DNA from 3 places in the Romboutsia sp. 1001713B170207_170306_H8 genome. Region 2 is predicted to be linked to each of the others. Evidence: riboswitches for the same ligand, from Rfam matches in the RefSeq annotation. Region 2 holds a riboswitch; each other region holds the start of a gene.
What was found. A riboswitch is a leader RNA that binds a small molecule or an ion and turns the genes downstream of it on or off. The one in region 2 is predicted to bind cyclic di-GMP.
Positions count from the first base shown of each region.

Region 1: it holds a riboswitch for cyclic di-GMP, as region 2 does, so the genes downstream of both, I2A66_RS13680 (type II secretion system protein) here and I2A66_RS06145 (hypothetical protein) in region 2, are expected to answer to the same signal.
Region 3: it holds a riboswitch for cyclic di-GMP, as region 2 does, so the genes downstream of both, I2A66_RS13635 (GspE/PulE family protein) here and I2A66_RS06145 (hypothetical protein) in region 2, are expected to answer to the same signal.

Region 1 is NZ_JADNAX010000009.1:36,068-47,268, forward strand. It holds gene I2A66_RS13675 (DUF5057 domain-containing protein) at 1-3,948, shown strand, start outside; cyclic di-GMP riboswitch class II at 4,110-4,193, shown strand; gene I2A66_RS13680 (type II secretion system protein) at 4,283-4,792, shown strand; gene I2A66_RS13685 (type IV pilus twitching motility protein PilT) at 4,936-5,997, shown strand; gene I2A66_RS13690 (prepilin peptidase) at 6,025-6,804, shown strand; gene I2A66_RS13695 (glycosyltransferase family 2 protein) at 7,002-8,333, shown strand; gene I2A66_RS13700 (prepilin peptidase) at 8,445-9,083, shown strand; gene pth (aminoacyl-tRNA hydrolase) at 9,098-9,658, shown strand; gene mfd (transcription-repair coupling factor) at 9,676-11,201, shown strand, end outside.
Region 2 is NZ_JADNAX010000002.1:320,269-331,469, forward strand. It holds gene I2A66_RS06115 (carbohydrate ABC transporter permease) at 1-52, opposite strand, end outside; gene I2A66_RS06120 (carbohydrate ABC transporter permease) at 73-939, opposite strand; gene I2A66_RS06125 (ABC transporter ATP-binding protein) at 923-1,990, opposite strand; gene I2A66_RS06130 (histidinol-phosphatase HisJ family protein) at 2,248-3,066, opposite strand; gene I2A66_RS06135 (glycerophosphodiester phosphodiesterase) at 3,075-3,800, opposite strand; gene I2A66_RS06140 (hypothetical protein) at 4,773-5,420, opposite strand; gene I2A66_RS06145 (hypothetical protein) at 6,100-7,059, opposite strand; cyclic di-GMP riboswitch class I at 7,074-7,158, opposite strand; gene I2A66_RS06150 (sigma factor) at 7,362-8,381, opposite strand; gene I2A66_RS06155 (Bax inhibitor-1 family protein) at 8,504-9,169, opposite strand; gene I2A66_RS06160 (DUF3885 domain-containing protein) at 9,299-9,940, opposite strand; gene I2A66_RS06165 (hypothetical protein) at 10,189-10,785, opposite strand; gene I2A66_RS06170 (hypothetical protein) at 10,891-11,154, opposite strand; gene I2A66_RS06175 (hypothetical protein) at 11,169-11,201, opposite strand, start outside.
Region 3 is NZ_JADNAX010000009.1:20,063-31,263, forward strand. It holds gene murC (UDP-N-acetylmuramate--L-alanine ligase) at 1-1,214, opposite strand, end outside; gene purR (pur operon repressor) at 1,436-2,317, shown strand; gene spoVG (septation regulator SpoVG) at 2,454-2,732, shown strand; gene glmU (bifunctional UDP-N-acetylglucosamine diphosphorylase/glucosamine-1-phosphate N-acetyltransferase GlmU) at 2,937-4,310, shown strand; gene I2A66_RS13630 (ribose-phosphate diphosphokinase) at 4,401-5,351, shown strand; cyclic di-GMP riboswitch class II at 5,505-5,589, shown strand; gene I2A66_RS13635 (GspE/PulE family protein) at 5,739-7,430, shown strand; gene I2A66_RS13640 (type II secretion system F family protein) at 7,448-8,650, shown strand; gene pilM (type IV pilus biogenesis protein PilM) at 8,678-9,718, shown strand; gene I2A66_RS13650 (PilN domain-containing protein) at 9,731-10,282, shown strand; gene I2A66_RS13655 (hypothetical protein) at 10,285-11,201, shown strand, end outside.

The sequences.
Region 1 (11,201 bases), on a different contig from region 2:
GATGGGTTATTTAAAGAGCAAGAATTAGTAAAAAGTGAATCAAATATATATATAGGAAGTTCTTATAATATTACATATAATATGAATTCTAATTTTGTTGGTTTGTTAGAGTGGAAGATAGAGGTAATAAAAAGTAGTGGTATAAAGTCATATGTTAAAGGCAATGTATATCTAAAATCACTAAGTGGAACTGCAAAAAACATTAAAGTTTTACAAATAATCCCAAACGAAGGTAGTAATTTAGATTTGACTTCAAATACAAATTTTAAAAATTTACTAAAAGATGTAAATGATTATAATATAACCGTAGAGAAAAAAACAATTAATCAATTTAATTCACAGATTGATTCTATACAGCTAAACGGTGTATATAATATGATCATACTTGGATTTAGGGATAATGGTTATGGAAAAGTAGATATGAATAACAAGGCAATAGAAAAATTAAAATCATTTATTCAAACAGGACAAAGTGTAATGTTTACACATGATACCATACCAGGATATAAAAATGCTAACAATCAACAATATGCTTCATATAGTCTTTTAAATAATTTTAGGGATTACTTAGGACAATCTAGATTCAAAGATATATATAACTCTAGTGAAATAGATATATACAAAGAATATGATTCGGTAACAGGTAAATATGTTGAAAAAAATATTCCTCATTATTATTTAAGTAGTAATGCAGATATAAAGGGATATACACGATATGATCATAGACTACAAGGAATGAAAAGATCAACATCTGTAAGATTAATAAATAAATCACTAATAACAAGCTATCCATTTAGTATAGAGAATATAAAAGTAGCTCAAACTCATAATCAATATTATCAATTAAATCTAGAAGATGAAGATGTGGTTCCTTGGTATACTATTTCAACAAGTTCATCAAATAATGCAGTAGATGAGTATGATGTAAGAAATAACTATTATACATATTCAAAAGGGAATATCACATTTTCTGGAGCAGGCCATAGTAGTGGATATACAGATGATGAATTAAGATTATTTATAAATACAATCGTAAAAGCTGAAAGAGGAGCTAATCATAATCCAGAAATAGAAAGTAGTATAGATGATGGAATAATTATAGAAGTTCCAGAAGCTCAAGATTATCAATTTAAAACTACCGCTAGGGACTTAGATAATGATAAGGTGAGAGTTACTGTAAAAATTAATGGAAATATAATAGATAATATAAATGAAAAGTTAATTAATCAAGGTGAGTTAATAGATGTAACTATACCAGCAAGTTATTTTTCAACAGGTAAAAATGTAATAGTAACAGTTAAAGCTAAGGATACACAAGATGCTCAAGCAGAATCAAAAACATATACTTTTAAGCCTTCTAAAACACCTCAGCTAGAGTTAAGTGGAGATGTAGTAAATGGATTAATTGGAGATCAAATAGATGGAACAGTTAATATACAAAAACTATATGATGATAATAATAAAATAAATAGTGTATCTATAAAAAAAATAGATTATAATGAGGAATTGCTACAAGTAGAGAGTGAAATTAATAATATTAGTTTTTCTAATAATAATGCACAAGTTAGTATTAAAATAACTTCTAAATATATACTTGAAAATGAACCTATTAAAGTTAATATATCATATAATGTTGGACTTAATGAATATAAGGATATTTCAACATATATATATGTGAGTAGTAAGGAAGGAAAAGTCAATATTGAAGTTAGAGATGAAAGTGGAGAAACACTTACCTTAAGTTATTTAAAGTCTTTAATTAATGAAGATAACAACTTAATTACAAAATCATTAAGGCGTATATCATTATCAAATTTAGAAGCATATATTAGACAGAATGGAAATACTTTAAGTCATACAAGTATATCTGAATCTGGAAAAGCTGAATTTAGAAATCTAAAAACTGGAAACTATGAAGTAGATATAAGCTCTCTAGCAGGATTTGATATCAACTGTGATGATAAAAATGTAAATCTTAATTATGATAATAATGAACATACTAAGGTGTTTATAGTGAATTTAAACTCAGGCAATAAGGTTGCGATGACAGTTAAAGATTCATCTGGAACTATAAATAAGGTATATGATTCATCACAAAATTCAAGTAACTACAATATTAAATATGACCATGATGGATATGATGAAACATATAAACTTTATGGAAGATCGAGCGTAGAAATAAACTTCGAGGGACAAGCATTTAACTACTTAGAATATAGATTTGTAAATAAAGATAACAATCAAGGGACTACAGATTGGGTTGGTATGTATGCTGATAGTGATGTACTAGATCAACCAGGTAATCTAACACAGATGCCTTATGATGTATCTGACTTACCAACATTAAGTGGTAACAGCATATGGAGTAATAGAGATCTAGTTTTCAATACTAATAATGCATTTAATTCAGATACGGCGAATATAAGCATGGAAGTGTTCGAAAATGGAAGTGCAATAAATCCATATGTTAGCAGAGTAGAAGTAAATGGACAATTTATAAGATGGCAACCTAAAACTTATTTTGTAAAAGATCATAATGTAGGTGCATATGCAAATAATTATAAAGAAGCAAGAAAAACTTGGGGATATATAAAAGTACCTGAAAGTGGAAACTATAGCTTTGAAACTATTTCAGATGATGGAATATATGCAATGTTAACTGTGAATGGAAATACAAAAGTTATTGCAAATGACTTTACCCCAAGAGGAGCATGGTCTATATATAGTAATGAAAGTATTTATTTAGAAAAGGATAAATATTATCCTATATATATAGAATATTTTAACTGGGGAGGAAGCGCAGCTTTAGAAATAAAATATAAAAAAGATGGAGCAAGCTCATACACTAATATACCATCAGATTGGTTCTATCCATCGAATAGTAAAAACCCTATACAAGGAGGAAATAATACATTTACGGGTGCACAAAATGTAAACTTTCCGGAAGTTACAGGAACATATACTATTGAGTATAGAGTTGGAACTAAAAATAGTGAGTCTGATAAATTTAATATATTAAGAACAGGCTCGTTTGGAGAGTTTGCTATAGAAAATAGATTTAACTTAACTAAGAGTACTGATGTATATCAAGTCAGCGTGGGGGATAATCTTAATATTAATTATGAATTAGATCCTAAGGATATAACTCTTAGAGAGCTATACAAGATAAGCGGAAATGAATTAAAAAATAAAGGTAATATACCAGAATCATTAACTATAAAGGATATTAGATTAAGTGATGTGCTTCCAGATGGACTAGAATATATAAATAGTAATGAAGATTTAGGTGGCGTATTTAGTATTAATTACAGGTTGAATAAAACTGGATCAAAAAGTGAATGGAAGTATGAAGCTGATGTTGTAAATATAAATGTGTCGGTTAAAGCCAAGACAATACAAGAGATTGTATTTGAAGAAAATAGTGGATATATTAATTATGGAGATGTAACACTAGATGAAACATCAGGATATTTATGGAAAAAGGATTATTTTAATGGAACGACAGTAAGTGTCATAGATTCCAGTGAAATAATAGCTCATGGTAAATATGAAAATAATTCTACAATAGGAAGCCAGCAAGTTAATATAATGAAAAATATGTATTATACACTGGGTATAAGTATAGATATAAGGAATGAAAATAATATTCTAAATATATTACTTGATAATGATATAGATGTTAATAGTAGTAGCGTGCTTGTATATAAATGTAATGAAAATGGCGAAATACAAGGTAGAGATAATAATGTGAGTATAACTATAGATCAAGATTCTGGATACATTGAACTTAAAAACTTTAATCCTGGCAAATATATAGTTACATATAGTGTAAAGTCAATATCTGATGGAACTATTCGAGCTAGTTTATTTAATTCAAGCGGGAATATTATAAATAGTAAAGATGTTAAATTAAATTTACAATCACAGGAATTACCTGACTTATTTTAAAAATATAAATTAATTTTTATTGATAAGGTAACTTTTAATTTTAAAAGTTATCTTATTTTATTTTGTAAAATTATAAATAATACAAAAGTATAATTTCGACTTAATAATAAGTATAAAAATGCTTGCTAAAGAATGGAATAAATGATACAATTTTGGTATAAAATGGAATGAGATACGGAGAAACATATTCTTTATTTGGGCACCTGGAATATGTAGAGTAAGTGGTGCAACCGGCTATTAAGATTTTGTTTTAGACAAAGCATAATAGTCATTTTTTATGTTTTCAAAGGGGTTATTCCAGTGAGAAAATTATGATAAATTTTGGAGGGAAATTATGTTAAACAAAAAGAAAAATAATAAAGGTTTCACATTAGTGGAATTATTAGTAGTAATAGCTATTATAGGTATATTAGCAGTAGTAGCAGTACCAGCATTATTCAATAATATACAAAAGGCAAGAATTTCAGAATTAGAATCAGATATAAGTGCTATAAAATCAGCAGCAGCAACAAGTTATGCTGATACAGGAGCGTATCCAACTGATGGAAACTCACCGAAGACTACAGTGGGAACGAATACATCTACAGATGCATTTGCTGGATTAATAGATGATTTAGGAAAGCCACTAGGAGCTTCATATGTTTTATCAGGTGCATCAGCTACACCAAGCGATTTAGTTCTTTCTATAACTACTACGAGCAAAATAAATGCAGCAGGAATAGAAAAGTTAAAGTCTGATTTTGGAAACTTAACAAATGCAGAAGTAGGAACAGCAGATGGGACTACAGCGAAGCCAATAAAAATAGTTTTAATTGACTATAATCAAAATGGAATAGATAAATAATTAATAAAGAACCGAAGGTTTATATTTTACCTTCGGTTCTTTATTAATTAATATGAACTAAATTTTAATATTTTGATTAAAAAATTATTTATTAGGAGAAGAATAACCAATAGATACTTTGATAAGATAATAAGGAGTAATAAATGAATATATTTGACTTATTAAATAAATCAATACAATTAAGATCATCAGATATACACATAACAGTAGGGAGCGTTCCAACTGTAAGAAGTAAAGGAAAATTTATAAAGTTATCTGAATACACATTAACATCAGAAGATACAAAAAACATGGTACAACAAATTACTTCAGAAAAAAACTTCAGAAAAATAGAAGAAGAAGGCGAATGTGATTTTTCAATATCACTAGAAAGTGGAGAACGATTCAGAGTAAATGCCTACAAACAAAAAGGAAACTACGCAATAGCACTAAGAACAATAAGTTCAGAAATACCAAACTTTAACACACTAGGATTACCTCAAACATTAAAAACATTCACAGAAAAACAAAAAGGATTGGTATTAGTAACAGGCCCAACAGGAAGTGGTAAATCTACAACACTAGCAAGCCTTCTAGATATAATAAACACAAATAGACAATCACATATAATAACAATAGAAGATCCAATAGAATACGTACACAACCACAAAAACAGCATAGTAAATCAAAGAGAAATAGGAAATGATACAAAATCATTTAATTCGGCACTTAGAGCAATACTTCGTCAAGATCCAGATGTAATATTAATAGGAGAAATGCGTGATCCGGAAACAATATCAATAGCCCTTACAGCAGCAGAGACAGGACATTTAGTATTCTCAACACTACATACAATAGGGGCAGCAAAAACTATAGATAGAATAATAGACAGTTTTCCATCAGAACAACAGCAACAAATTAGAATGCAATTATCAACTGTAATAGAAGGAGTTGTTTCACAACAATTAATACCAACATCAGATGGTGAAGGAAGAGTAGCAGCTCTTGAAGTGATGACAGTAACACCTGCAATAAGAAATCTTATAAGAGAAGGAAAAAACCATCAAATTCAAAGCTCTATACAAACAGGTATGAAATTTGGAATGCAAACTATGGATCAAGATTTAATTAAGTTATATAAAAGTGGAAAAATATCAAGAGAAATGGCTCTTAGTAGATGCAATGATTATGATTTTACTAGTAAATCAATTGGTATGATATACTAATTAATATATTTAAAAATGGAGAAAAATATGGAATTGATACTACAACTTTATATATTTATAATTGGAATAGTTTTTGGAAGTTTTTTTAACGTATGCATATACAGAATTCCAGAAAATGAATCAATAGTAAATCCACCATCAAAATGTCCCACGTGCAACACAAGACTAAAACCTATAGACTTAATACCAATATTAAGCTACTTAATATCAGGTAGAAAATGTAGATATTGCAAAAAAGAAATATCATCTAGATATGCATATGTAGAATTTTTAACTGGAATTTTATTCTTAGTAGTATTTAATACATTTTCAATATCACTAGAAACTATATATTATTTAGTACTAGCATCAATATTAATAATAATAACATTCATAGATATAGACCATTACATAATACCAGATGAGATAATAATATTTGGAATAATATCAGCATTAGTATTAAAGTTATTTGGAATAGGAGTACCTTTAAAAGATAGTATAGTAGGGGCTATAGTATCTGGAGGTGGAATGTTATTAATAATATATATAATAGAATTTATAGCTAAAAAAGAAGTTATGGGTGGAGGAGATATAAAATTCTTTGCCATGACAGGATTTTTCCTAGGACTAAAAGGTGGATTACTGACAGTGTTACTAAGTGTATATGTAGGTGCTATTTATGGGATAATAACAATACTACATAGCAAAATAAAAAATAAAGAATATAACTCGATGATACCATATGGTCCATTTATTTCAGTAGGAGCATTAATAACAATGTTATACGGGAATCATATATTAAATTGGTATTCGAGTTTATTTATATAGTTATAAGGTATCTATAAAGGTACCTTATTTTTTTATGGTTAAAATTACATATAGATATATGTTAACTTAAAATATATAATGGTTTTATTTAAGGATAAATGTTTTATATATGAAATAAAGACAAACTGCTTAGATAAATTGCTATCTGTATCAAGGGGGATTTCAGACAAATATATTTTTTACAACGGAGGATACAGATGAATAATACGATAAATAAAAATAACGGTTTTTATTTAAGTGTAAAAACTAAATTCTTTATAAGTATATTAATAAGTATACTTTGGGTTATATTTTCTTATGAAGTATCAAAATTATGGTTAAATGAATTATCATCAATAACAACACCACTTATAGCATTTATAATAATAGCAGGGGTAGCATATGTACCAGGATTCATGAACGCATTTCTAGTTGGAAGTTTAATATTAGACAAACAACCCAAATTAAAAGTACTAGACCCTAGAGATGAAGTAACCTTGCTAATTTCAGCTTATAACGAAGAAATTGGAATATTTGAAACTTTAAGATATGTAAAAAATCAAGATTATAAGGGGAAAATTCATACGATAGTTATAGATAATAATTCTTCAGATAACACAAGTAAAGAAGTTGAAAGAGCTAAAAAAGAATTAAATATGGATATTATGCTACTACATGAATCAAAACCAGGTAAATTTAATGCTCTTAATTATGGATTAAAATATGTGAAAACAAAATATGTAATGACATTAGATGCTGATACTATAATTCATAAAAGCGCAATAAAATATCTAGTTTCTAGAGTTAAAACATCACCAGATGATGTTTGTGCAGTAGCAGGTTCTATGTTAGTTAGAAATAGTAGGGAAAATTTATTAGCGAGAATACAGGAATGGGATTACTTTTTAAGTATAGCATCAGTAAAAAGAATGCAGGGATTATATCAAGGTACTTTAGTAGCACAAGGTGCTTTTTCATTATATAAAACAGAAGTAGTAAAAAATGTAGGTGGATGGTCAGATGCTATAGGTGAAGATATTGTATTAACTTGGAAAATATTAAGTGAAGGAAATAGAGTATATTTTGAGCCTATGGCAGTAGCTTTTACAGATGTTCCAGTTAAATTATCTCACTTTGTTAAGCAACGATCTAGATGGGCGAGAGGCATGATAGAAGGTCTTAGAGAAGTTAAACCTTGGCAACAGCCATCGATGTTTTATAAGTTTTTAACTGGAATAGATTTAATTATTCCATATATGGATTTTAGTTATACTTTCTTTTGGATACCAGGATTAATATTAGCATTATTCTTTAAAAAGTATTATATTGTAGGACCTATGATGTTGTTAGTTTTACCTTTAACATTAGTTAGTTTTTGGATTTTATATCATTATCAAGCCAATGTCGTATTTAAAAATTTAAATCTAAGAGTAAGGAAAAACTTCATAGGATTTGCATTATTTATATTATGTTATCAAATGATAATGTCACCAGTTTCTTTATATGGGTATGTTCAAGAGTTATTTGGTGCAAAAAGGGTATGGAAATAAAAAGAATCTCAAACTTGAGATTCTTTTTATTTATAGTATAAAAAAATCAATATTAATTAAAAATTAAAATATAAAACTAAATCCTACTTACTAATACATAAAAAATAATGTATGATTTATACTATAACGATATCAACAATTTTAGCCTATTTTACAAATAAATATTTACACATAAAAAGCAAAGAAATAAATAAAATTACATATAATACATCTATAATATATTTTCTCACTATATCACTATCTATATTAATTTACCAAAAATACGGATTAACGCCAGATGCTATAAGATACATATTCATAATTCCTTTTTTATTAGTTATATCAATAATTGACTATCAGAATAGTTATATATATGATATAAGCGTACTTAGTGGTATAATTATTCAAGGTGTAATTTTAATAAGCTCAATGAATATGGAAAAAGATTTTAATACACATATAAGTGCACCATTAATAGGGTTCATAATTTCATTTATTTTAGCTAAAATAACCAAAGGTCTAGGCGATGGAGATATAGGCCTATTTGTATTATGCTCTCTTACATTAGGTCATAATTATAGCGTATATTTGATATTTTTATCTTACATAGTAGCATTTATATATTGTATATACATGATTTTGACAAAAAAGAAATCAATAAAAGAAAATATACCATTTGCACCATTTATATCATTAGCAACAATATTAATAATACTTACAGGAAATAGCTTATTAATAAGCTATTTTAATATAATAAATAGAGTATTATAAAAGGAGGATAAAATATGTATGTAGTAGTAGGATTAGGAAATCCAGGAAAACAATATGAGAGAACAAGACATAACGTAGGATTTGATGTTATAGATAGTTTAGCGAAGGAATATGGCATAAGTGTATCGAAAATAAAACATAAGGCATTAATAGGAGAAGGAAGAGTTGGAAATGAAAAAGTTCTTCTAGTAAAACCACAAACATATATGAATTTAAGTGGAGAAACTTTAATAGACATCTATAATTACTATAAAGTAGATATGGAAAATATAATAGTAGTATATGATGACATAGATTTAGATGTTGGTAAAATAAGAATAAGAAAAAAAGGAAGTGGTGGAACTCATAATGGAATGAGATCTATTACAAAGTGTTTAGGTTCTAATGATTTCCCAAGAGTAAGAGTGGGTGTATCAAAACCTAGACCAGGTCAAGATTTAGCAGACTTTGTTCTTTCAAGATTTAGAAAAGAAGAAAATGATGATGTAGAATTAGGACTAGAAAAAGCAGCTAAAGCAATAGATGTAATGATAAGAGAAAATATTGATTTAGCTATGAATAAATATAATGGATAAAAAAGGGAGGATCATATATGAATGACGTACTAATTTACCCTTTGCAAAATTCCAATGAATATAAAGATGTAATAAATTGCATAAACAATAACAAAGGCTCATTATTAATTAATGGCCTTTTGTCAGTGCAAAAACCTCATATAACTTACTCTATATATAAAGAATTAAATAAGCCTACGGTATTTGTAGCAAGTACAGATTTAGAGGCAAAAAAAGCTTATGAGGATTTAAGTTTTTATATGAAAGATAAAGTAGTTTATCTTAATCATCAAGATATCTATTTTTATCACTTAGATGCAAAGGATAGAAATGAAGAAGCTAAAAAACTTAAAACATTATTGAGATTAGCTAAAGGAGAAAAAATAGTAGTAGTAACTTCTACAGAAGCTATACTTAGAAAGTATATTCCAAAAGAAGTTTTACTTAATAACACATCAACTTTTAAAATAGGGGATAGAGTAAACCTAGATGAATTAAGTGAAAAATTAGTATCTCTAGGTTATGAAAGAGTATCTAAAATTGAAGGATTTGGGCAGTTTAGTATAAGAGGTGGAATAGTAGATATATTTTCATTAGAATATAATAATCCTATTCGTATGGAACTATTTGATGATGAAATAGATTCTATACGAACTTTTGATGTTTTTTCACAAAAATCTATAGATAAAATTAAGAAATTTTCAATAACACCTTCTAGAGAATTTATTTATCCTGAGAATGTTAACAATGCTGTTGAAAAATTAAAAAAAGAAACTAGTGAATTAACTAATGAAGATGTTTTTTCTAACATAGATAATATAGAGACTAAAACTTATTTTGAAGGAATAGAAAATTATATAGATTATATTTATCCTGAGGAAAACAAGAGTATATTCACTTACCTAAATGATAATGCTGTCATTTTCGTAAATGATATCTCAAGGCTTAAGGAAAGATGTGAAAATTATATTGATGAATTTAAAGAAAATTATAAATTAAACCTTGAAAGAGGATTAGCTCTTAAAAGCCAAGGTAATTTATTATATCACTATAATGATTTAGATTTTATAAAGGGTGATAAAAAATTAATATTAAATACTTTATTACCAAAGCCTGTCAATGATTTTAAGATAAGTAATATAATAAATTTTGAATCTAGAGAAGTTCCAACATTTAATGCGAAATTAGATGTACTAGCAGAAGAATTAAATAGATTAAAGTATAATGGATTTAAGATAATACTAGCCACTAACACTTTAGATAGGGCTAAGAAGTTAAATAAGGAACTATTAGATTTAGGTTTAGAAACCACTGTATCTAAAAGTAGAGATATTGAAATTAAGTCTTCTCAAGTTATTATAACTCCAGCACAAATTAGCAGCGGGTTTGAATATAAATCTATAAAATTTGTAGTAGTTACAGATAACGAGATGATAGGAGTTCACAAAAGGGTATCAAGTTCTAAGAATAAAAAGAAGAAGAAAAAAGGTCAAAAGATAGAATCATTCTTAGATTTGAATGTAGGTGATTATGTTGTTCATGAAAATAGTGGTATAGGTAGATA
Region 2 (11,201 bases):
CTTTTAAATTTATTTTTTCTTTATAAGCGCTAGATTGTTGTAATTGTTCCAAGATCTTTCCTCCTACTAATTTTATTGGTAATGAACCTTATTAGATAATAGTTTAAAGTGTGCAAAAGTCAAAATACCTACTAATACTATTAAGAACACACTTGCAGCCGATGCTATCCCTATATCGTAATATCTAAACCCTGCTTCATAAATGTAGTAAACTAACATATTTGTAGAGTTTATTGGTCCTCCCTTTGTCATAACATTTATTAAGTCAAACACTTGGAATGACGCTGTTGTCGTTGTTATTAATAGGAAAAATATTGTTGGTGATAGTAGAGGTAATGTAACTTTAAAGAAGGTCTTTATTGGTCCACTATTATCTAAGTTTGCAGCTTCATAAATATACTTCGGTATACCTTGAAGACCTGCTACAAACACTAAAGTATTGTATCCTACTGTTTTCCATATCCCAACTAGTATTATTGAGAATAAAGCTGTTTTATCACTAGATAACCATGTAGATGGTTCAAGACCTATCTTCTCTAGTACAAAGTTTAAAAATCCATAATCAGGATTCATAAGCCACATAAATAGTACACCTATTGATACAAGAGAAACTATATGAGGTGTAAATATTATAGTCTGTGTAAGCTTGTGCATAAAACTTTGTTTGTTTAACCATACTGCAAATACTAGTGCTAATGAAATAGAAATAGTAACCATTGCTACTGTATAGATTGCTGTATTTTTCAAAGTTATTATAAAGTCTCCATCTTTTAAAAGATCCTTATAGTTATCTAACCCTGCAAATGTAAAAGTTGGACTCATCAAACTTCCCGATTGAAAACTTAAGTATATTGTGTACAATATTGGATATATTACAAATACAAGTACTCCTATTAAAGCAGGCATTATATATAGATAAGATTTATATTGCTTTTTCATTTAAACTCTCCTTATCATTTATTAATTCAAATAACCCCTGTATTTGTTTTTCATTTTCGATTCTATTTCCATTTGTATCAAAATAATATAAATCCGATTTATTTACGAATAACTGTACTTTTTCATCAAAGTTTAAAGTATCAGTTTCAGTTTTTATCATTATATCTTTACCTTGTACGTTTACACAATAAAGCACTTCTGACCCTAAAATTTCCTTTGTAAGTATTGTTCCGTTTAAAACTATTCCATCAAAATTATCATCTGCTTCTAACTTAATTTTTTCTGGCCTAAATCCATATTTTTCGTGGCATACATTCATATCTAGTATATTCATAGCTGGACTTCCTATAAATTGAGCAACAAATATATTTTTAGGATTTTGATAAATTTCTTTTGGTGCATCTATTTGCATTATCTCACCCTTATTCATTATTACTATCTTATCTGCCATAGACATTGCTTCGACTTGATCATGAGTAACATATACAAATGTTGACTTTAACTTGTTATGAAGTTGGATAAGCTCACTTCTCATTTGATTTCTTAGTTTTGCATCTAAGTTTGATAAAGGCTCGTCCATTAAAAATACCTTAGGTGTTTTTACCATAGCCCTTGCTAAAGCTACTCTTTGTCTTTGACCTCCTGATAAGTCAGATGGTTTTCTTTCTAAATATTCATCTAATCCTACTACTGAAGAAACTTCTGCTATGAGCTTCTCTCTCTCTTCTTTTTTTACTTTATTATTTTTTAATCCAAATTCTATATTTTCCTTTACACTCATGTGAGGATATAAAGCATAATTTTGGAAAACCATTGATATCCCCCTTTGTCCTGCATCTACCTTAGTTACATCCCTATCACCTATAAATAGATTTCCATCTGTAATATCTTCTAGACCTGCTATCATTCTTAAAGTTGTAGATTTCCCGCATCCTGATGGACCTACTAATACTGTAAATGAACCATCTTCTATTTCTAAATTTAAGTTTTCTATTACAGTATTTTTTTTGCTATAACTTTTCTTAATATTTTCTAAAATTATCTTTGCCATATTAACTCCCATTTCATTCTAATATTTTATTTCCCTTAACTTGTCCTTTTGTTTCATTTACTCAACTTAATTATATTTTATAGTGTATTTGTTAACTGATTATTAAGTAGTAGTTAATACATAGTTAACTTAATTAAGTGTTTATTAAATTTATTAAATTTAATTTAACCAAAAAATAGTAATTTTTATATAAGTAAGACAATATAATTTTCTCAATAGGAAAAAAGCTATACCAAATAAATTTGATACAGCCTTATCTAAGCAATATTACTTTTATCTTTTTCTTCTATTTTAATAAATTTAGGTTTTCTATTTTTGAATATACATACATATTCAAATCCACAACTTGCTAAAATTTCACAAGCTTTATCAAAATCAGCACATAAATCCTTAGCCCTGTGGGAATCTGAACCTAAAGTAATGATAGTTCCCCCTAGCTCCTTATATCTTTTTATAAATTTAATATTTGGATGAGTGCTATCTAATCCATATCTATAGCCTGAGGTATTAAGCTCTATCCCACTACCATTATTTATTATATTAATTAATATCTCATCTATTATTTGCTTATACTCTTCAAAACATATCTCATTATTTTCATAAGTCCCATATCTTATGATGTAATCAAGATGACCATATATGTTAAATTCTTTAAATTTTTTAGTACAGTCTCTCACATACTCAAAGTATCTATCATAAGCTTCTTTTTTACTTTTTCCCTCAAAGTAGCTCCTATCATGTATTTTTTTACCATCTATACAATGAGTAGAACAAATTACAAAGTCAAAAGGATAAGATTTTACTATTTTTTCAAGACCTTCGTGTCTATCACTTTCATATCCAACTTCTATACCCAGCAATAACTCTATCTCACCTTTATACTTTTCTTTATAATGATTAAATACAGGTATATAGTCATTGTAGTCTATCCATTCTCCTGTAATATGATTTTCTACATGATCTGTTATAGTTAAATACTTTAATCCCTTTTTTATAGCTATTTTTATTACAGTTTCCATAGAATCCTTTGCATCACTTGAAAAACTAGTGTGCACATGGTTGTCTAATATTTTCATATCCCCTCCTATAAGTTGCTTATAATTTCTTTTACTTGATCTGGATTATCTGATATTAGTATATCTATTCCCATATCTATTAGTTCTTTGTAATCCATGTTATGACTTCCTAACCATACATTAACCAATATACCTTGATTTTGTAGAGCTTCTACCTTTTCTTTTGTTAAGCTATATCCTGAAGGATGGAAGCACTCAACATTATATTTTTTGATATACATTGGTGCATCTAACATAGTACAATCTACAAGAAAACCACATACAATACTTTCATCAATTTTTTTCATTCTAATTATACTTTCATGATTGAAAGATGAAATAATAACTTTATCTTTTAAACCATATTCCACTATTAATCCATACACTTTTTGTTCTATATCTTTATAATCAAGAATGCTATTTTTTAATTCTATATTTGAAATAATGTTAGTGTCTTTAACCATTTCAAAGTAGTCTTTTAAAAGAGGTAGTTTTTGTTTTTCAACTTTCCCCATATAACGTCCTGAAAAATCATATTTTATTAGTTCATCATAAGTATAATCACATACATATCCAGTTCCGTCAGAAGTACGGTCTATAGTTTCATCATGTATAATTACAACTTGTCCGTCTTTTGTTAACTGAACATCAAATTCAATGCCATCACTACCTATTTCTATCGCTTTTTGTAATGCTAAAAGAGTATTTTCTGGATACTTACCACTAAATCCACGATGTGCAAAATTCTTTATCATAACTTAATTACCTCTACTAAATTTATTTTTTTAATAGACTATGTTGAACAAATAGTTTAACATAGCCTATTTAACATACTAGCATATTTTTTTTTAGTTTATATACTTTTAACTTAGTTATAATAGAGTTAACATTTTTTTAATAAATATATAATTCTTTCATACAAAAAAATCATACTAAATTTAGTATGACTTTTCGTGGATTTTAATGGTGGAGACGAGGGGATTCTATAATTATATTTTTAATATTTTTCTATATTCAACCAAATTCAGTTATACCAATATATACACTGGTACAGTTAAATAATTTAAAATCTATATTTTCTACTATTTTTCATATTAGTTGTGTTACTATTGTGTTATTTTGTGTTATATCTTTTATATGCCATTTTAAACATTACAAGGTATAAATACATTACTAATATAATGTAAGTACCTTATAGTCTAATTTAAGGCTTTATATTTTATTATAAGCTAAATCTTAAAAGCTATTTTTTTACATAATTCTCCTGTTATTGTATTAAGAAGCTTATTTTTCACTCTCATTTTCCAACAAATCTAAACCTTATGACTATTAACTAAGTAGTACTAAGTTAATATTATGACTGCAATATTATAAGTAACTATATTCATTTATTAATTTATGAATTGTGAGCATTACCTTTTTAAATACTCCAAATACTTATTTTTTATGGAATTCATAAAGTTCAAAATCCCTTTTTAGGACTGCCGAAAATGCCGAATACTTCTCTTTTTAGGGAGTCAGAAACGTCAGATTACTTTTTAAGGCCTATAAAAAATGTAGATAATCATTTAAATAATTATACTAACAAATATTATTCAAACCTTTTAAGGATAAAACTAGCATTTTCAATATTTTACATTTTAATACTATTAATTGAGTCCATTTCGAAAGGTAAAAAAACTTAGGGTGTAAAAAGTTTTACAAGGGTACAACCGGATATAGTTAATTTATACTTTATGAAACCATATAGCGTCAGGTATATCTATTAACTTAAGCTTCTTTAGTGCATTACTATTTAATAATCCATTAATATACTTAGTACTATATGAACATTTTTGCAATATAACAGTATCTCTCATAGCAGATAGGGCCGTTAATTGCTTTAATATCAACTCAAACTTTTCATACCTCATATATTTAGGTTTGCATGATCCATAATATCTACTATCAAAAGGTATATGTCTTTTCTTTGAGGTTTCGCTTAAATCAAGCTCCGATATTAAATTAAAAAACTTATATTCAATAAGAGCTGTACCTACTCCATCATATAAATTACATCTTTCAGAATATATATTTTTACCTAAGCAGCTTCTACATTTAAATACTTCTTTATTCTCATAACAATAAATTTTAGTTCTTCGCTCACCACATTCTGGGCAAACAAAGAATTTCTTTTCTCCAAAACCTGTCTTTTGCTTAGATATAAATATATCTTGTATTCTGTAGTTACACCAACCTCCATGAGCATAACTTTTTATACGACCAAATAATGTTATCTTCTCATCCTCTATATTTACATATTTCTTTTCTTTACCGAATTTTATTGAGTATGCTCCTGATAAATCTTTTATATTATTTATATCAATAACATTCATATATAACCTCCATAATAACCTAAATACTAAGCGAATTTATACTGTTTATTATACTAAATTGATTCAGAAGCTTAAACCCAAGTAAAATACAGTATTGTAGCTTATTTTATAGGTGCACCCAATCGGAACGTTCCGTTCGTAGTACTCCATAAAAAGTGTACAACGTTCCTTTTGCTACCACATTTGACAACATTGATATTACAATACTTAAAACTTGATAAATAGCCATTTAACCGCGTTTTTTTATTTGAGTTATTTGTTTTGTGAGTTGATTTCGTAATTTTTTATTCATCATTTTGGAAATCCTTATTAATATATAAAAAGAGTGCACCCTAAATTAAAATAGGTGCACCTTTTATAATTAATCCAAATGTTTAGTTTGCAATATTACAAGTCATTTAATTAAAAATGACATTTATAATAATAATCATGAAAATATATATAAAGTTAATTTTATCCTCATTCTTATTTTCTTTTAAAATAAATGATTATAAAAATACAATTATAATGGATAATATAATCATAAATATTATTATATATATTAAATTTTTATTATTACTATAATTCATGTTGTAAACCTTTTTAAAGCTTTTTATAGAACCAAAAATAAGAAATACAACACTTATCAAAACTAATCCAGCTATAATATAAGGAAAGTACATTTTCATTCTAACGCCCTCTATATTTTATGATAGTATTTATTTATTTGTCCAAAGTCATAAAGAAATGCTATAGTTTCTTTTGCTATGTCAAATCCACTAACAGTTATGCCTAAAGCTGCTAATGCACTTGTAACAACTGCTAGTGCTGGTGCAAATGTTGTTGCAGCTATTAAACCTGATACGTAACTTATATATTTTGATAAAACTGCTCCACTTAATTTGTATCCTATTTTATTGAAGTGTACAGACGCATTATTAACACTATTATAGAAATTTAAAGTATTACCACTATTCCAATTATATTTTTCTTTAGAGTAACTCTTTTTTTGACCTGATTTTATCCCATGAATAGATATCCTATCTTTTGTATCTCTTGTTACCTTAATATAAGGATAAAATACACTAGACACAGTTCCTGATCCATACTGCTTAGATGGAACTACTGTAGTTGATCTAGACATAATTTCTAAATTATTTTCTTTTCCTACTTGATTTAAATTTTCTAATGATTCAAAGTAATTAATTTCTACTGTATCTTTTACCTGTCCTTCATTATCATATATTGTAGTTTTAATTATTCCTCTATGACCATTAACTTCCGTTAATATGTTATTTTCTTCTCTTACTTTTTTTAGTAAATCTTCATCACCATATGTAGATTTAAATTCTAACTTTAATAATTCCACTTGTTCATCAGAAAACATGTCAGATAATTTTGTATCTACATCAAATGATTCCCTCTCTTCATTTAATTGAATAACTTGATCTTTACTCAATCCATATGACGCTATTAAATCTGACTCATTTTCTATGATAGAATTTATATCTGTATTTAAAACTTCTTCATCCAAACTCATATCATATGACTCTTCTTGTTCTAAACCTGCAGCCAATACAGTATTTGATACTGGTAATGAAAATATTATTCCAATCAATACTAACGCTATCCCTTTACTTACTCTCTTTTTTAAACTCATTTTAATCTCCTCCTCTTGATATCCTGCTAGCATAGGTATTCTACCCTTAGCTCCTTAGCTTTCCATCCTTTAATTTCTTAAAGTTTGGCTTTTCATAGTTTTAATTAAGAAAGTATGATTTAACTTAATTTTAGCTCTATTCGTAAAATTTTGTAAATATATAGTGCATAACTGGTCGTTAAGTGTACAAAATTGGATATATTAACATTTAATATAAAAAAATTTAAACATTCATGTAAAAAATAAGCTAGCCGAAAAATCGACTAGCTTAAATAAATAATAATATTTGTTTTTTAGTTATATCATATGCAGCTGCTTTTATACGTTATATTGTCTATAATACCATCATCTTTGTTTATATTTGTAAATTTTCCATACTCAAAATCTTTACATAAATCATATACTAAATCTTTATTTTTAGAAATAGTATTTTTTATTCTATCTTCTACAAAATAAATATCACTAAAGCTATATTTATCCTTTAGAGAATCCCTATTCCCTTTTGCAATAGTTTTATATATAAATAAATCTTTAGCTTCTACAATATCATCTAAACTTAATATAAATCCTTGTATAACCTTATTCCTCTTATATGTATCTAGTCCATCAAATATAGTTTGTATAGTATCTATAACATCAAGCTCATATCTGTATTTATTTCTTAATTCTTTGCTTATTTCATGTATATAAATTGATTTAGCAGGATCTTTATATAAATTAATTATGTTATTCTCTGCCTCTTTCTCTTTTAACTCCATATACTTAGAACGTATTAACTTACTCTTAAACTTTAATTCTCTAAATGCTTTATTTTGTATATGCTTTGCCTTTGAGTATTCTATTCCTTTTGAAGCTGATACCTCAGTTAATGTCTTATCAGTAAATAAGGTTTCATAAGCAATATAATGTTCTATTCCATTTAATATCATATTTACTTCTTTTTTATAGGCTTCTATCGTTATTTTATCTATAGTTTCATCTGATACATTTATATTTATATCTTCTATCGTATCAGCTATTGTTATATCCTCATCTAGTCCACCTATAGGTGTATCTATTGATATTGAATTAGCTAAAGATTGTCTTTTTATTCTCTTTAAATTTTGAAATTCTCTTAATATAGCTCTCTTTATACATGAATATATCCAAGTATCTTTTTTACAATCCCTTGTATCGTCATATGTATTAAACCCTCTTATAAAACCCATAGACCCTATTTGAACTAAATCCTCTATCTCTAATTTATATATATTATTTTTAAATTTATTAGCAATCTTATATACCATAGGTTCATATCTTATATAATCTTCATTAGTTATCATAATAAACACCCCTTTGTTATATTTATACTATAATTATTATAACATTATATGTATAAAAATAGAGATAGCTTAACCAATCATTTTAAAATTGGGTTTAGCCACCTCTATAAAAATATTATATATTAATCATCTAAAATTGATGCTATATTCAATAAATCTAGTAATATATTAATAAAGTCTAAGTAAAGGTTTAAAACATGTAGAGATAGATCATTCTTTTCTCTTATTTCACCATTTTCTATCTCATGCTTTATTAAACTTATATCATAAAGAACATAGCCAGAAAATATTACTACACCTACTATGCTTATTAATAAACTAAGCATTGCTCCCCCTATAAATATATTAATTATCAATGCTATTAGTATACCTATAAGTCCAGCGAATAATATACTTCCTAGTCCCAGATAATGTCCAGCTTCTTTTCTACTTGATAATTTAGCTAATACTGCAAATAACGCTATTGATGCAACCAATATGGATGTAAATACACCTGTCCCTAAATCCTCTAAATAATATTGTAATAATGGATATGTAAGAATACCATCAATAAAAGTAAATGCATAAACAAAACTCATAGAAAAGCTTATAGGAATTATATTTTTTCTTGATAATAAAGACATTATTAAAAGTCCTATCATTAAAAAAGTAAATATCATATTTGCATAATATGCAAAACTAACCGGTATAAATATCTGTCCAAACATAAAACCTATGAACATAAATAATACAGATGTAGCTAGACATTTAAAAATTGCTGACATAGGATTTTCTATGCTTCTATTCATATTTACTCCTCCTCCCTTATTAATTCTATTTTATATGTATACTATCATCTTATTCAAGTTACATTCAGTTAACAAAATACTAAGCATACAAATAATTCTTTAACTATTATTAAGTATAGCTATATTATTTTAATAATAGTTTTCTTGATCATCATTTATATCTATATATTTAGCTCTTATTTTCAATCTATCTTCATTATTTAGAAACACTAAATCTATATATTCATCAGTACACATTCTATATACATAATGCTTATTAATATTTATTATAAAATAATCTGCTAACCCTTTAAATCTATATCCTAGATCTTCTTTAGTTATTTGCTCAATTAATAATCCATATTTTATATCTTTGACTTTACATTTTACATAATAATGATCTATTTTCTTAAGATTATCATCCGTATCTTCACAAGATATATATTCTGAGTAAACATTAACTTTTTTTAATTCTGCTTTATGTCTTAAGTACTGTTTTAGTCTTATATTCTCAACACTACTATAGTATAAATCACAACACTTACTTTCCTCATACCTATTGATACAGTCTAGCCATGTATAAACATTAATTACAAAAATTATATCATCATTATCGTTGAATAAATCTTTAAATACACTAACAGCTCTATCATATACAACTTTTATATAATCATTATCTGATGTACTTATATCCCTTCCAAGCTCTAAGCATAAATATTGTTCATTGCTAGACCAAAAGTTGGGATATAATTTCAAACTTTTAAATTCATTTTCTATATATTTCTTAAGCATTAATACTTCCTTTTCTATTTAAATTAATCTATATACTCCAAATTATACCAAATATTTCAATATATTCATATGACCTCATACAATCTCAAATCCATATATATATAAAAACAAGGTGTCATCATACTAACACCTTGTTCAATATTATTTAATTATTTTCAAATGTAGCTCATGCTTTATATATCGCATAAATCCTATTACATTATAAAAAAATTTCATATCCTTTACTCATATATATTACCCTCTCCTATCTATAATATCTTTTCTTTTAAATTATTAATAGAAGCCATTTTATCAGTACACCCACCTTTATCTGGATGATATTTATGACTTAATAATTTAAATGCTTCTTTAAGTAGTGACTTTTCTTGACTGTCAATGTCTAAACTATTTCCACTACCAAAATTTGCACTTGATAATTGACCATTCAAGTAACCCTCTTGATACTTAGCTGATATCTCTTTATAATACAAATCTCTATATTGTTCTTTAAATTCATTATACTTTTCTTCTCTCTGCGCCTTTTCTTCTGCCCACTTTAAATCTATCTTTCTACATAGCTGCTCATACTTAGGATAATATTCCTTTTTTAGCTTTAACAATTTGCATTCTAAATCATTATATAATTCAACCGTATAAATCTTTAATATCCTTCTTGTTAGTATCTTTTTTAATGATTTTGGAAGTTCATTAAAATTAGGATTGTAATCCTCAAAATCATCATATAGGCTATGATATCCATATGTACAAATCTTCTTATCATTTGACACTACCTTCCCATTTTCTCTATATCTTTCACATATATAAATACTATATGTTTCTTTTCCCTTTCTTATTTTGCAAAACATATCTCAACCTCCATATAGTGTAAATTTACATTTTAACTAAACATTATTTCTACACTACTAATTTATTAATTAAAAGCCCTAGTATAAAACTAGGACTTTAGAACATTACATTAACTCTATATAGAAATTACTTATATCCATATTTAAAAGCCAACCATCAACAACCTTAAAAATTTGCTTTCCGCAGCTTGTATTTTTATTTATTAAAACTTTAAACTTAGCTCTTTTAGCTCTATCTAATTGCTTTTTAAAAATAGAAACTAATTTATCAATGTTATCACATTTACTTAATATTTTCTGCTCTCCTCTAGAACCATTCTTAAAGGTATATCTTATAACATAAACATAGTAATTTTTATATCTACACATTTTTATTCATCCCCTTATTTATACATATTTATTTTATCTTGTATTCC
Region 3 (11,201 bases), on a different contig from region 2:
TTATGATATAGTTTTTCGACTAAATCTTTAGCATGTATATCTCCTGGATCATCTTCTCTTGCTGCATATATGTCAGTTATTATAACTTTATCAGCAGAATAGAAAGCTTCAGCAAAGCTATCTAGAAGAGATTTAGTTCTAGTATAAGTATGTGGTTGGAATACACACCATAAATTAGCTTTATTTAATTTTTTTGCTGCAGATAAAGTAGCTTTTAATTCAGTTGGGTGATGAGCATAGTCATCTATAACTAAAACATCTTTGTAATAACCTTTAGTTTCAAACCTTCTACCAACACCTTTGTAAAGAGTTATATTTTCTCTTATAGTGTCTAAAGATATATCAGAGACGAAAGCAGTCATTATAGCAGCAGTTGCATTATATATATTGTGAAGTCCAGGCACAGATAATTCAAACTTACCTAAATCTTTACCTTTGTATTCTAATTCAAATACTCCATAACCATTATCATTAAAGTTTATATTCTTTATGATTACATCATTAGATGTATTTCTACCATATTTTATAACATTAGCTTTCACTTCATGTAAAATATCATTAGTATTAGAATCATCACCATTGATTATAAAATAACCATCAGGAGGTAAAAGCTTACCAAACTTGTTGAAAGAAGCTTTTATTTCATCCAGCCCAGAGAAGTAATCAAGATGATCTTCTTCTATATTTAAAACTATAGAAATTTTAGGGTTAAAGTTAAGGAAGCTATCAACGTACTCACAAGCTTCTGTTATAAAGTGATCTGAAGCACCAATCTTAACGTTACCACCTATTATGTTTAGGTTACCACCAACTAATATTGTTGGATCTAAATTAGCATACTCAAATATAGTAGAAAGCATAGATGTAGTAGAAGTCTTACCATGAGTTCCAGAAACCGCTATAGGGTTTTTGTATTCTCTCATTACTTGTCCTAAGAAAGCTGCTCTATCCATAGTAAGTATATTTTTTTCTTTAGCAGCTATTAATTCTGGATTTTCAGGGTGTATAGCTGCTGTATAAACCACCATATCTATGTTGTTAGATATATTTTCTCTACATTGGCCAACATGTATATTAGCCCCTTGACCTCTTAGTTTATCTAAAAGATAAGATTCATTCATGTCCGACCCAGATACCGTATATCCTTTGTTAAGGCATATTTCTGCTAATGCACTCATACTTATGCCACCAATTCCAATGAAATGTATATTCATAACAAAACCACCTTCCTTTAAAAATTAAGTTCTACAATATGAACTATTTATGTGGTATAATAATACAATGTTCAATATTTTATTAATAATGTACATATACTATATTTATAATAATATATTAAAAAATGTTATAAAACATAACAACTATTATACCATACTAAGAAATGTTATGCATTATTTAGTTTATATATAAATTACAAACACTAGAGGAGGTAACCCGAGTGAAATTCAAGAGAACGGAAAGAATTGGGGCTATAGTTAAAATACTATCTGATAACCCAAATAAAATATATACATTAAGTTATTTTACAGAAAAATTTAACGCTGCAAAGTCTACAATAAGTGAAGACTTATTAGTTGTAAAGAATGTTTTTGAAAAGCTAGAATTAGGTAGAGTTATAACTATTTCAGGAGCTGCTGGAGGAGTTAAGTACATACCAAAAACTTCAAAATCAGAAAATGAAGAATTTTTAATGGATTTATGTAAAAAAATAAGTGATCCATCAAGATTACTTTCTGGAGGTTTCTTATATTTAATAGATTTAATATATGACCCAACAATAGCATCCAAAATAGGTAAAATATTTGCATCGAATATAGACTACTCAGAAGCTGACTATGTAGTAACTATGGAAACTAAGGGAATACCTATGGCACTTATGACAGCTAAAGCTATGAATTTACCATTAGTTATAATAAGAAAGGACATAAAAGTATCAGAAGGTCCAACACTAAGTATGACATATGTAAGTGGTAAATCTAAAGTTGAAAGTATGAGTTTACCAAGAAAAGCACTAAAGCCAAATAGTAAGGTTATTTTAATTGATGACTTTATGAGAGGTGGAGGTACTATAAAAGGTATGATGAACCTTATGAATGAATTTGGGGCAGAAGTAATAGGTTCAGGAGTATTTATATCAACTACTACACCAGAAGATAAGATGGTAGGGGATTACATATCTTTAATCCAATTAGATGTAGATGGAGATAAAATAACTGTAGAACCAAATTTAAAAACTTTCAAAGATGAATATAGAAATATAGATATAGAAGAATTAGAGGGTAACATCGAAGAAGGCGAAAGCTTTTTAGATGAAGAATAATAAATATTTAAGATTTTGCAGAAATATTTAAAAAAATAAAGAAGGAAATTTTTACATAATATAGAATTACTAGATAAGAAAGATAATTTATAAATGTAAAATAATTTTGTCAAAATTAAAAGGGGGATATTGAGGTATGAACATTACTGACGTAAGAGTAAGAAAAATAACTGATGAGGGGAAAATGAAGTGTATAGTTTCTATAACTTTCGATAATTTATTTGTTGTTCATGATATAAAAGTTATCGAAGGTCACAACGGGTTATTCATAGCAATGCCAAGTAGAAAAGTTGGAGAAGGAAACTTTAGAGATATAGCTCATCCAATAAATGCTGAAATGAGACAAGTTTTAGAAGAAGCAGTACTTAAAGCTTACCATGAAGCAGTTGCTCAATTAGAAGTAGCAGCAGAATAATAAACAAATAACTTAATGTATTATTAAAATAGTATGAAAGAGCCGAACAATTCGGTTCTTTTTTATTGGAAAAAACACTTAAATGCTATACTTTTAACATAAAAAGTGGTATATTAATTAGAGAAAAAGTGAAATTGTATACAAAACAAGAACATAAGATATAAAGATAGATAGATTAATTTTAATATAAAAGGAGCCGAGCTTATGAATTTTAAAGCTATAATTCTTGCTGCAGGAAAAGGGACTAGAATGAAGTCTAAATATCCTAAGGTAATACATAAAGTATGTGGAAAAGAAATGGTAAACCACGTTATAAATGTCTCTAAAAAATCAGGAGTAAATGACATAGTTGCTATCTTAGGTCACGAAAGTGAAGTTGTAAAAGAAAGATTACCAAAAGATACTATGATAGCAATGCAAACAGAGCAACTAGGTACTGGACATGCTGTTAAGATGGCTAAAGAATATATAAAAGATGAAGATACTATAGTAGTTTTATGTGGAGATACTCCACTAATAAAGGAAGATACATTAAATAGATTATTCTCATATCACTTAGAAAATGGATATCATGCAACAGTTTTAACAACTAAGGTAGACAATCCAACTGGGTATGGAAGAATAATAAGAGATAGCAATGAAGATTTATTAAAAATAGTAGAACAAAAAGATGCTAATGAAGATGAAAAAGCAGTTAATGAAATAAATTCAGGAATCTACTGCTTCAATGGAAAATCTTTAAGAGAAGCTTTAGATTTAATAGATAATAATAATGCTCAAGGCGAATACTACTTAACAGATACAATATATATAATGAGAGATAAAGGTCAAAAAGTAGGAGCTTACAATGGTTCTACAATAGAAGAGCTTATGGGAGTAAACTCTAGAGTTGAATTATCAAAAGCAGAAGCAATAATGAGAAAAAGAATAAATGAAGCTCATATGGTTAATGGTGTAACTATAATAGATACTAACTCTACATACATAGAGTCTGATGTAGAAATAGGAAATGACACTATTATTTATCCAGGGGTAATGTTAAAAGGAAACACTAAAATAGGATGCAACTGTACAATAGAGATGAATTCATCTATAGAAAATTCAACAATTGGAGATAATACAGAAGTAAAAAACTCAACAATAGTTGATAGTATAGTTGGAGAAAATACAACAGTTGGACCATATGCTTATCTTAGACCAAAGAGTAATATAGGGAACCATGTAAAAATAGGTGATTTCGTAGAAGTGAAAAATGCTACTATAGAAGATCACTCAAAGGCTTCACATTTATCTTACATAGGAGATGCACATGTAGGTAAAAATGTAAATATAGGATGTGGAGTAGTATTTGTTAACTATGATGGGAAAAATAAATTTAAATCTGTAGTAAAAGATGGAGCATTTGTTGGTTCAAATTCAAACTTAGTAGCTCCAGTAACAGTTGAAGAAGATGGTTACATAGCTACAGGTTCAACAATAACTAATGATGTGCCAAATGGAGCTTTAGCAATTGCAAGAGAAAGACAAGTTGTTAAAGAAGGTTGGGTAGAAAAGAAAAGAGCTAGAGACAACAAATAAGTTTGATTATTATTTTTAGTTTAGTCTAAAAATTTTAAATATAAATACACAATATATATCAATAGTTTAAATTTTTCGGGAGGATAGGCAATGAATACTAGCGGAAGTGAAATTAAAATAATTTCAGGAAACTCGTCTAAAGAGTTAGCACAAAAGATAGCTGATTATATAGGAGTACCTGTATCAGACTGTCAAGTAGGAACATTCAGTGATGGAGAAATATCTGTAAACATGAATGAGACGGTGAGAGGATGCGATGTTTTCGTAGTTCAATCAACTAACAGTCCAGTTAATGACAACTTAATGGAATTATTAATAATGATAGATGCGCTTAGAAGAGCATCAGCAGGTAGAATAACAGCAGTAATCCCTTACTACGGATATGCAAGACAAGATAGAAAAGCGAAATCTAGAGATCCAATCACAGCTAAGTTAGTTGCGAACTTAATAACAGCTGCAGGTGCAGATAGAGTATTAACAATGGATTTACATGCAGCACAGATACAAGGATACTTTGATATACCACTAGATCACTTATTAGGTGGAAGCATATTAGCTAACTACTTTAATGAGAAGAAAATAGAAGATTTAGTAGTAGTTTCACCTGATTTAGGAAGTGTTACAAGATCTAGAAAATTTGCAACAACATTAGACGGAGATGTTCCATTAGCTATAATCGATAAGAGAAGACCAAAGGCTAATGTCTGTGAAGTTATGAATATAATAGGAGATATTAAAGGAAAGAATGTTATCCTGTTAGATGATATGATAGATACAGCTGGAACAATAACTAATGCAGCTAATGCTCTTAAAGAATTTGGAGCGAAAGATATATATGCTTGTTGTACTCACGGAGTATTATCAGGACCGGCTATAGAAAGAATAGAAAATTCTGCTATAAGTGAGTTAATAGTATTAGATACTATACAACTTCCTGAAGAAAAGAAAATAGATAAGATAAAAGAACTTACTGTAGCTCCTTTATTTGGAGATGCTATAAAGAAGATATTCTCTAACGAATCTATAAGTGTTTTATTTTAATTAAATTAAAAAAGGCTTGTATCCAAAGTTATTTTGGAGCGAGTCTTTTTTTATATAAATTATTATTTAGAATTTAGTAATATTTATACTAAAGTATAAATATATATTGTTAAAAAGTGGAAAATGGTATATATTTTTTATAGAAAGAAGTTAATAAAGAGTAGAAATCAAAGAAGTATATCTTATATATGGGCACTTTAGGTATACTGAGATAGTAGTGCAACCGGCTATATTATAACAAATTTTGTTTTGATTATAATATGGCCTTTTTTATTACATAAATAGATAGACATAGGGAAAAAATGGTATAATGTATCATGCAAAAGAATAATTTTAATGGTACGAAAGTAGTATATAAATATAGTATTTTACAAAAGAGGTGAATATATGGTTAGTTACACTAAAAGGCGTTTAGGTGATATTTTAGTAGAAGCAGAAAAGATAACATCATATCAACTAGCTCAAGTTTTAAAAGCTCAAAAAACTATGGGTAAAAAATTAGGTGAGATTATAGTCGAGCTTAATATATTAGAAGAAAAAGATATTATTGATGCTATAGAGAAACAAACAGGTATAAAAAAAGTTAATTTGAATGAGATAGAATTTGATAAAAGGGTTATTAAGTTACTTTCTCAAGGATTATGTGAAAAATATACATTAATCCCTTTTGGGATTGAAGAAAATAAATTAAAAATTGCTTTTTCAGATCCACTTAATATATATGCAGTAGATGACATATCTATATCTACAGGATTTGAAGTTGAATCATATATAAGTGATAAAGCGAGTATAAGCAAATTTATTCAAGTTCACTATAGTTCAGAAAAAATGAACTTAGCAGCAGAAGAATTATCAAGAGAAAGTTTAGAATCACAATATATATCTATTAATGTAGAAGATTTAGATGATGTAAAAAGTGCTCCGGCTGTAAAAATGGTAGAGTACTTATTTGCCAATGCAGTTGAAATGAGAGCTTCAGATATACATATTGAACCTTTTGAAAATGAAATAAGAATAAGATATAGAATTGATGGTCAGTTACGTAATATAAATACACTTCCAAAAGAAAGTTTAGGTCCATTAGTTACTAGAATTAAAATATTATCAAATTTAAACATAACTGAAAAAAGAATACCTCAAGATGGTAGAGTAATAGCCAAAATATCTGGAAAAAAGGTTGATTTAAGAATATCTATACTTCCAGTTGTAAATGGAGAAAAAGTAGTTATAAGGGTATTAGATAGAAGTAATTTTAAGGTGGGAAAAGAATACCTAGGAATGGATGATGAAAATATTAAAAGATTAGAGAGAATTATATCAAGTCCGCATGGAATTGTATTAGTTACAGGTCCGACTGGAAGTGGTAAATCTACTACATTATACACTATTTTAAGTGAATTAAATTCATCAGAAGTAAATATTGTTACAATAGAGGACCCTGTAGAGTATACATTAAATGGAATAAATCAAGTAAATGTAAATAATAAAACAAACCTTACTTTTGCTAGTGGATTAAGAAGTATATTAAGACAAGATCCAGATATAGTTATGATAGGGGAAATAAGAGATGAGGAAACAGCTCAAGTTGCAACAAAAGCGGCCATAACAGGACATTTAGTTTTAAGCACATTGCATACTAATGATGCGCCATCTACAATAACTAGATTAATTGATATGAATATAGAACCATACTTAGTATCTACAGCTATTTCTGGGGTAATTGCTCAAAGACTTGTAAAAAAGATATGCCCGCATTGTAAATCACAATATAGTTCAACTACATATGAAAAAAGAATACTAGGTAAGAATGATGATGAGGAACTTTTACTATATAGAGGATTAGGTTGTGGAAATTGCAATTATACAGGATATCTAGGGAGAACTGGTATTTATGAAATTATGGAGATATCAAGAGAACATAGAGATTATATAAATATAAGTAGAGATCCAAATGGTCTTAAAGATATAGCAATTAAAAATGGCATGGAGACATTGGAAGAGAATTGTAAAAAACTAGTTCTTAATGGAATAACAACAGTTAATGAACTTGCTTCGATAACTATGATAAAAAATATATAAGAAAGGGATGATATAAAGTGCCTAAATTTGAATATAGAGCTATAAGCCCTTCAGGAGAAAAGATAACTGGTATACATGAATCAAAATCTAAATTTGAAGTAACGGATATGTTGCGTTCGAATGGGTATTACCCACTAAAAATAGAAGAAAAAATAGAAAGTAAAAATATAGAGATAAATATCTTTCAAAAAATAACTATAAAAGATATAGCTATATTTTGTAGACAGTTTTATACAATGTTAGATGCTGGATTAACAGTAAACTCTGCATTAGAAATATTAGCTCAACAAACTACAAATAAAAAACTTAAAGATATTATAAAAATCGTAGAAGATGATGTTAAGAGGGGGGAAACATTGTCATATGCAATGGGAAAACATTTAGATGCATTTCCAAATTTATTAATAAATATGATTGAAGTTGGCGAAGAAAGTGGAAATCTAGATACAATAATGCTTCGAATGTCAGACCAATATGAAAAAGATAATAAAATAAATAATAAAGTTAGGGTAGCTATGATATATCCAGCAATACTAGCTATAGTGGCAGCATTAGTAGTAGCTATATTAATGATATTTGTAATGCCTTCATTTATTGAAACATTTGAATCTATGGGTACAGAATTACCAGCAATAACAAAATTATTAATGTCTATAAGTGGATTTATAAGTAGTAATATAATATTTATTACATTAGTAATAGTTACACTTTCAGTATTATTTAAGATTTATGCTAAAACAGATCATGGTATGCATACTGTGAGTTACTTGAAGCTAAATATACCGATAATAGACAAATTAAATGAGAAAATAATAGTTTCTAGGTTTACAAGAACGATGTCCCTTTTAATGTCTAGTGGAATACCAATGATAAGAGCGTTAGAGCTAATAGCGGATATAGTTGGAAATAAAATTGCAGAAGAAGTTATATTAAAAATGAGAGAATCTGTAGTTAGAGGTGAAGGAATATATAAACCTATTAGTAACAGTAATATATTTCCTAAAATGATGGCTACGATGGTAAAAATAGGAGAAGAGTCAGGTACATTAGATGACATAATGTATAAAACAGCAGACTTTTATGATGATGAATTAGAAAGTCAAATACAAGCTACTTCAGCAATGATAGAGCCCTTACTTATAGTAGTAATGGGAATTGTAGTAGGATTTATAGTTGTATCTATTATGTTACCTATGACAAGCATGTACGATAGTATATAGTAATTAATAAGTAAAGAGGTGGAGATATTGGAAGCTAAGAAAATAAGTCTAAAAGAGCTTATGAGTATGGATATAAAAGATTTAACAAAAAAGAAAAGAAAAAAAGTTAAAAGTAAGCAACAAAAAGAAAAAGAAATAAAAAATGAGGTAGTTTCATTTGATATTGGAAGTGAGTACACAAAATTAGTAGTAGGCAAATATTATAAAGGAAAATTAATTATAAATAAGTGTCTAGAATTTGAGACACCAAAAAATTGTGTGAAAGATGGATTAATTATAAATGAAAAGATATTAACTGATAAAATTCAAATATTATTTAATGAAAATAAAATAAAATCAAAATATGCAAGTTTCACAACAAACTCAACAACTATTATAAATAGAGAAATCCTAATACCAAAAGTAGAAGAAGATGAAGTTGAGAGTGTAATAAAGTTTGAAATGGAGCAGTACCTTCCAATAAATTTAAATGACTATATTGTTCAGTATATAGAGCAAGATGAAATTAAACAAGATGATAATATAAAGATAAAAGTGTATGTTATAGCATATCCTGAAAAAATGGCTAGAGGGTATTATGATTTGTTAAAAAGTTTAAAGTTAAAGCCTGTATCTTTAGATGTAACATTTAACTCTTTAAGTAAATTAATTACTCGAACAGATTTAATCAATGAAGAATCCTACGACTCTTCTTTAACAAATGTATTCATTGATATAGGATCTAGCTTTACATCAATACATGTTTATAGAAATGGTGTACTAGATTTTACAAGGATAATTAGAAGTAACTATACAGATATATCGTATGATGAAATGATATTTATACAAAACTTATCAGATGAAATAGAAAGAATAATTAGATTCTATAATAATAAGCATATTGGAAATACAGTAGATAATGTTTATATTCTAGGTGGAGTTTCTAGCTTATATGATATTCACGGATATTTAAAAGAAAAAATTGAGGTTCCGATTAGAAAAATAAAAAATATAAAATTTAATGAATTTACTATAGATATTGACAATATAGATAATTATTTAAATGCAATTGGATCTTTGATTAGATAACAAGGGGGAATTATGGCAGATATAAACTTTTTTAAACATTATGAGAATCTAAAAAAAGATACATCAGATAAATATATTTACATTACAGCCGGGTTAGTAGGAGCATTAATAATAGGTAGTGCATCTATAAATATGGCAAAAATATATTTATATAACAAAGAAATAGAGTTATATAATGCTAAATTAGAGTCAGAAGAAATTAAAAGCAAAATAAAAATTTCAGAGGACGTTAATACAAAGTTAGATATATTGTATAAATATGAAAAACAAATAAATGAAGTAACTGAAGCTATAAGTTCAAGAGATATTGTAACTATAAATGTAATTGATAGTATTAGTTCAACTTTACCATCAGACGTATCATTTGAAAGTATGAATATTAATGATAATTTAATAAATATAGAAGCAATATCAAATACAAGAACATCTATAGGTGAAATTGAAAATAGATTGAAAAAGTTAGATATACTTCAGGATGTACATATAGGTACAATATCAGAAAATACATCATTAGAAGGTGTGTATGCATTTAATATAAAATGTACATTAAATGGAGGTAACTAATTATGAAAATAAGCAAAAGAGAAAAAATTATGTTAAGCTCCTTAGGCATTGTATTAGTAGGGGCAATTTACTATCAGTTTGTATACTCAAAGCAAACTCAAAAAGTAGAAGCTCTAGAGATTCAACGAAATGAAGTAGAAGATAAATATAATGAGGTTATAGATACTATTAGAAGTTTAGAACAAAAACAAGATAGAATAAACTCTATGTACTCAACTTTAGATGTAAAAGCATCTAAGTATTACTCTTATATAATTCAAGAAAATTTAATTCTTGATTTAAACAGTATGCTATTAGATAGTGAGCTTACTGGTGACTTAAGTTTTACAGAGCTAGAAGTTAAAAGTGTGGAATCTAGTACCTTTTCAAATATAATGAAACAAAATAGTAGCATCCATCAGTTAGTAGAAAGGTATGAAAATGCTGAGAATTCAACACAAGAAGTAATTAATTCAAATATAGATGAAGAAGTTAGTATAGATACTTCTACTGATGAAAACAATGTTCAAAATGAAAGTACGGAAAATCAAGAAGATAGCTCAGAAATTACAGTTGAACAGATGTCAGCAACATTAACTTATAAAGGTACTTTTTCTCAGTTAAAAACATTTATAAGTAAAATAGAAAAAAGTACTAAAAAAATAGTTATAACAAATTGTAGTATTACAACTGATGCAGATGACAAGGTTTCAGGTAGTATAAATTTAGAATTTTATGCAATACCAAACTTAGGTGATATAAAATCTTATTATGAAAACTGGGATATATCAGAGTTATCAGGAAAAGAAATTCCATTTAATTCAATGAATACATCAGTAGGATTTTCGGGGACAAGCAATGCATATAGTAAAAGTGATTTTATAATAGAAGTTAACCCAGAGTCATCAGACTTACCAACTGTGACAATTGGTAAGTCAAA